Metabacillus sp. KUDC1714: one gene and its partner. The protein of the gene in region 1 interacts with the protein of each later gene in a pairwise test. Links are inferred from orthologs where the notes say so. Each region holds a gene or a part of one and is shown on either strand. Other genes may lie near its edges. The genes, in order: asd and def.

Region 1 (3,188 bases):
GTTATATTAAAAAAGTCAACACTTATACCGTCCTTTGCCATTGCTTTGAAAACTTCAGTTTGTACATCATATTGTCCTTCTTTTGCAGTCACTTTTATTTGAGTGACATTAGAGACATGAGCGATTCCGGTTATAAGTCGTTCATGGACATCGCTACCTCTTTTTCTAGAGTGATTTGATGTAACGAGTGTTCCCGAGGATTGTGAATATGTCGATCGAACACGTATAGGTACTTCTGATTGCATTGCAATTTCAACTGCACGGGGATGGATAACCTTAGCACCTTGATATGCAAGATTAACAATTTCCGTATATGTTACAATTGAAAGAGGTTTTGCATTTTCTACAATTCGTGGATCTGCAGTCATGACACCCTCAACATCTGTAAAGATATCAACAAATTCAGCATCTAATGCTGCACCTAGTGCGGCTGCAGAAGTATCACTTCCACCTCTACCGATCGTCGTAATATCTCCATTTGTCGATGAAGCACCTTGAAAACCTGCCACAACTACAACATCATGAGTTTCGAATGTCTCAAGCAATCGCTCACACTTCATTTCAAGAATTTTCGCATTTGTATGTTCATCATTTGTAACAAAACCTGCTTGTGATCCATTTAGCGCTGTAGCTTTAATATCATTCTCGTTTAACATACTCGAAAATACAATTGAAGAAATCATTTCACCACAAGACAAGAGCATATCCTGTTCCCGATTCGAAATCGACTCAATTCCGCCATACAGCAAACCAAGCAGCGTATCTGTTGCATAAGGATCACCATTTCTACCCATAGCAGAGACGACAACAACAACCTTATAGCCTTCTGACATTGCTTCTTTTATATGGTTTAAGGCCATGTCTCGGCCGTGTGCATCTTTAACAGACGTTCCACCAAATTTTTGAACGATAATTTTCATTGTAACACCTCAACTATAGACGTGAGAGAAGAGAGCTGGTTAACCATGCTCTCTTCCTAATAATGATTAAACTAATTGTAATTTTACAAGGCTCTCAGCGATTTGAACAGAGTTCCAAGCTGCTCCTTTTAATAGGTTATCAGAAACAATCCACATATGGAATCCATTAACACGGTCCAAATCTTTACGAATTCGACCTACAAACACATCATTCTTTCCTACACAATGTGCTGGCATTGGATAAATTTGTCTTGAAGGATCATCTTGAAGTGTCACACCATCAGATTCTTTTAATAGTTCTTTAACTTGCTCTGCTGTTACATCATGTTGATCAATTTCAACGTATACAGATTCTGAATGTCCAGTCTCAACAGGTAAGCGAACACAAGTAGCTGCTACGTGTAATTCAGGCATAGTCATAATTTTCTTCGTTTCGTTAATCATTTTCATTTCCTCAAATGTAAAGCCATTATCTTGGAATTTATCAATTTGTGGAATTGCATTAAATGCAATTTGATAGTGTTGTTCATCACCTTTTACAGGAAGAATTTCAGGTGTGTATTCTTCACCATTTAGGATGGCTTTAGATTGTTCTTTTAATTCACTAATTGCTGCTGCACCTGCTCCAGATACTGCTTGATATGTTGACACAATCACTTTATTTAAGCCATATTGCTTGCGGATTGGTTCAAGTGCAACAACCATTTGAATCGTAGAACAGTTTGGGTTTGCAATAATCCCATTATGATCTTTAAGAGCCTCTTCATTAACTTCAGGTACTACAAGTGGAACATTTTCATCCATTCTGTATGCACTTGTATTGTCAACAACGATTGCTCCACGTTTTACCGCTTCTGGTGCAAATTGTTTAGATACACTTCCACCAGCACTGAACAATGCAATTTGAACTCCTTCAAAGCTTTCAGGAGTTGCGACTTGAACAATATATTCTTCGTCTCTGAACGTAACTTTAGTACCTGCTGAACGCTCAGAAGAAAGCAAAGTTAATTTAGAAATTGGAAAATTACGTTCCTCCAGCGTATGAAGCATTTGCTGCCCCACCGCTCCTGTTGCACCGACTACTGCTACATGATAACCTTTTGCTTCCATTAAACACTAGCTCCTTCCAGCTATTTTAAACAAACATGTAAAATAGCTTCAAATCTTTTACGTATTATTCTATCACATTAATTGTCGAATGGATTCAAAAATTTATTTTTGTTTTATTGAATTTTTAAATTATTTTTCTAAATCGCGAAACTTTTCGACAACAACAGGTTGAAATTGTTTTCCTTCTAGTGCAGATAGAACTGTTTCAAGTAATGATTCCATTCTAGCAACCATTGAGTTAGGTTTCTTATCAGGAGCATCTTGACCAAAAGGAATAAAATAAATATCTTTAGTAGCCATTAAACGCATTAGATTTACACCATTTAACCCAAGTGCATCATTAGTTGAAATCCCAACTACAACAGGACGATGTGTTCTTAATGTTGCTTTGGCAGCCATAAGAACTGGAGAGTCAGTTAATGCATTCGCAAACTTACTCATTGAATTACCTGTTAATGGTGCAATTACCATACAATCAAGTGGGAGCTTCGGACCCAATGGTTCTGCTGCTACAATCGAATCAATTACTTTATTACCTGTCAGTTTTTCTATTTTTTCTACCCATTCTCCAGCAACTCCAAAACGTGTTGTTGTATTTTTAACTGTATATGATACAACAGCAATTACATCTGCACCTTCATCTAATAATGACTTAATTTGTGGATATACCTCTTCATATGTGCAATGTGATCCGGTAATTCCAAATCCAATACGTTTTCCAGATAACTTCATCAAGAAGACCCCTTTCCTTCTATTAATAAATCATTCAAAAGCTGTGTAAGAACGTTAGCTACAATTTGGCCTGCTGTTTTAGGGGCAACAATGCCAGGTAACCCTGGTGCCAATAGAGCTTTAATTCCCCGTTTTTCAGCATAGCGAAAATCAGTTCCCCCCGGTTTTGATGCCAAATCAACGATTAGAGTGTGTGCAGGCATATTTGAGATGACCCTTGCAGTTATAACTAAATGTGGAATTGTATTAATACATACATCAATGTCATCAACCTCTTCTTGAAGGTTTTCTAATGAAAATGGTGTAAGTCCCATCTCAGTAATTCTAGCTAAATGTGCAGTATCTCTTGCTCCTACCTTCACTTTTGCTCCTAATGCTGCGAATGTTCTGGCAACACTCATTCCTACTCTTCCAAGGCCTAGGACA
Region 2 (3,236 bases), 100 kb from region 1 along the record:
TCATCAACAGTTGTTTTCGTTTGATTAACTCGTGCTGTTTGCGAAGGTGGCATTAAATTTACTTCACACATTTTTTCGGTTTCTTCATAACCAAATTGTTTTACCCATTTGTCAACTAGCCATGAGGGGTGACTTGTTTTAATTGCTAGTCTCTCCACAGAATCAGATATATCATCAAATGTAGGTAGACCTTCTCGTTGAACAGATCTGAGCACGCCATTCACAAAAGCAGCAATCCCTTTATGACCTCGTTTTTTCGCAATTTCTACTGCCTCGAAAAAGATTGCTCTTTCTGGGATTCGATCAAGATAAACCATTTGGTAAATGGAGATCCTTAATAAAATTTGTACCCAAGCCTCAATTTTTTTTGCCTTTTTTAAAAAGCCTGCTAAAAAATAGTCGAGTGTTTCACGTCTTTGCAATGTTCCGTAAACGATTTCGGTGAGTAATGCTATATCCTTCTCATTTACTTTATGTTTTTTTATCATTGAGTTTAAAAGCAAATTACTATATGCTTGATTTTTCTCAACTTGTAATAAGATTTCTACTGCTACATCTCGTACACTATTTGGTTGTTTTTTCATCATCATCGCCTAATTTATTCCCTACGGAAATTGTTGTCCCTCTCAAATAGTCTTCTCCACTCATTTTCTTTTTACCAGATGGTTGAAGTTCAGTGATTTTTATCGCTGTTTTATTTCCAGTTGCGACAACAAAACCATCCTGATCAATTCCGATAATTGTTCCCGGAGATGAATCGTTTTTACTCGGCATCTTTTCTCCCCACCATACCTTGAGAGGTTGATTCTCATATGTGGTAAACGCAACAGGCCAAGGATTAAGACCTCTAATTTGGTTATAGATTTCTTCCCCTGTTTTGGTCCAATCAATCTTTTCTTGCTCACGTTTAATATTAGAGGCGAAGGTTGCTTTTGAATCATCCTGCTTTTTTGGTGTGAGCTTTCCTGCAAGTAATTGAGGAATTGTTTCAGACAAAAGCCTTACTCCTGCTTCGCTGAGCTTGTCATGTAATGAACCAACTGTGTCTCGCTCCTCAATTCTAATCTCGACCTGAGTAAGGATATCACCTGCATCAAGTTTTTCTGCCATATACATGATCGTGATTCCTGTTTTATCTTTCCCTTGAAGAATAGAATAATGAATTGGTGCACCACCTCTTAATTCCGGTAAAAGTGAAGCATGTACATTTATACAGCCAAATTTAGGCGCTTCTAATAATTCCTTTGGTAAAATTTGTCCAAAAGCTGCCGTGACAATAAGGTCTGGCTCCAATGAAAGAACATCCTCAACCTCATTTCGAATCTTTTCAGGCTGTAACACTTTAATACCATGATTCTCAGCTTCTACTTTTACTGGTGGCGGAGTAAGAGTTTTTTTACGCCCTTTTGGTCGATCTGGTTGGGTTACAACACCAACAATATCATAGCCTGCTTTTACAAGACTCCGTAAAATCGGCACAGAAAAATCAGGTGTTCCCATAAATACGATTTTTGTCATACGTGTCATCCTTCCGCACTTTCTAAATCATTTTCTTCTAAGTATTTTTCTACCTTTTTTGTGAATAACACTCCTTCAAGATGATCCATTTCATGTTGGATCGCTCGAGCAAGAAATCCTTCAGCTTCAATGATTTTCACTTTTCCTTTTCGATTAAATGTTCTAACCTTTACATAGTTTGCTCTCGTTACTTCACCGTACAGACCAGGAAAGCTTAAACATCCCTCAGGTCCAGTTTGTTCACCACGTTCTTCAACAATAACTGGATTGATTAATTCTATTGTTCCATTATGATCATCAATATCAACAATAGCTATTTGCTGTGAAATTCCTATTTGTGGTGCTGCTAGTCCAACACCATCATTTTCAATCATCGTATCATACATATCTGCTAAAAGCTTTGTTAGCTTCCGATCAAAAATAGTTACCTTTTCACAAGGTGTTTCTAAAACATCTGCCGGAAACATAACGATTGGTTTTACCGCCAAAAAGACTCCTCCAAACATACACTAAAGCGCAATTGCCTTGTTCAGCCTCGGGCAATAAGACACTAATGAATAGAATACATTCTTTACCTTCAATTCATTAGTGAGACTTATGACCTCGAGAGGCTAGGCATTGAATACCGAGCGCTTATACAGTATAAAAATTTTATTATTCATTAAACAAAAGTCCAACTCACATCATCGTATTTGGACTTAGATCAATTGCGATGATTAAGTCATTTGAACTCATTTCTTGTTGAAAGTGTTCAATGATTTTTCTTAATGTTTCATGTAAGTTTTTTTCCCGTTTGTATTTTACCATGCATTGGTATCGATATCTATCTTTAATCCGCGGGATCGGTGAAGCTACAGGTCCTAATATCTTTGTTTCATTTTCAACATTTCTTCTTAAAAATTGAACTATTTTCTCTGTCACAGAAACAACCTTTGTTATTTCTGGATGTGAGACCGTAAGTAAGGCTAGATAGTAATAAGGTGGATAAGCATGATTTTTACGAAGCTGCATTTCATGATTATAAAATGAGTCATAATCATATTGACTTGCCAATTGAATACTATAATGCTCAGGAGTATAAGTTTGAATGATAACCTCACCTGGAAGCTCATGTCTTCCTGCTCTACCACTTACTTGTGTTAATAGCTGAAATGTTTTTTCAGAGGCTCTAAAATCAGGTAAGTGAAGCATCGTATCTGCTGTTAACACACCAACAAGGGTGACATCTGGGAAATCAAGACCTTTTGCAATCATTTGAGTTCCCAATAAAATATCAGCTTCTTTGTTACCAAATCTTGTTAAAAGCTTTTCATGCGCACCTTTTCTCCCTGTCGTATCCACATCCATTCGAATGATTCTCGAATGCGGTAATACCTTGACTAATTCTTCTTCTACTTTCTGTGTACCTGTTCCAAAAAAACGAATATGTTCACTTTGACATTCCGGACATACATTTGGCATCTGTTCCTCGTGTCCACAGTAATGACATTTAAGCTGTTGCCCATGTCTATGGTAGGTTAATGAAATGTCACAATGTGGACATTGGATAACAAAACCACAATCTCGACACATAACAAACGAAGAATATCCCCTTCTGTTAAGGAATAAAACCGACTGTTCCCCTTTTTCTAGTCTTTCGGTTAATTTCTCAATTAACGATGTTGAAAACATACTCCGATTGCCACTTCTTAACTCCTCTCGCATATCGATTATGTCAA

Evidence for each region.
Region 2: the proteins of asd (region 1) and def interact in binary tests that used the Escherichia coli proteins (3 or more experiments, as listed by UniProt). The link is inferred for Metabacillus sp. KUDC1714 from one-to-one orthologs.

Annotation. Positions count from the first base shown.
Region 1 is NZ_CP055263.1:4,355,883-4,359,070, reverse strand. What follows is about bases 9-2,858. They hold asd (aspartate-semialdehyde dehydrogenase), read right to left. Parts: upstream 2,031-2,858; coding sequence 987-2,030; downstream 9-986. Other genes in these bases: dpaA (dipicolinic acid synthetase subunit A), read right to left, coding at 2,762-2,858; HUW50_RS20050 (dipicolinate synthase subunit B), read right to left, coding at 2,160-2,762; dapG (aspartate kinase), read right to left, coding at 9-920. In the rest of the region: more of dapG, read right to left, coding at 1-8; more of dpaA, read right to left, coding at 2,859-3,188.
Region 2 is NZ_CP055263.1:4,251,774-4,255,009, reverse strand. Bases 266-3,163 are described here. They hold def (peptide deformylase), read right to left. Parts: upstream 2,007-3,163; coding sequence 1,524-2,006; downstream 266-1,523. Other genes in these bases: priA (primosomal protein N'), read right to left, coding at 2,197-3,163; fmt (methionyl-tRNA formyltransferase), read right to left, coding at 565-1,518; rsmB (16S rRNA (cytosine(967)-C(5))-methyltransferase RsmB), read right to left, coding at 266-584. Outside these bases: more of rsmB, read right to left, coding at 1-265; more of priA, read right to left, coding at 3,164-3,236. UniProt on the Escherichia coli protein: Removes the formyl group from the N-terminal Met of newly synthesized proteins. Requires at least a dipeptide for an efficient rate of reaction. N-terminal L-methionine is a prerequisite for activity but the enzyme has broad specificity at other positions.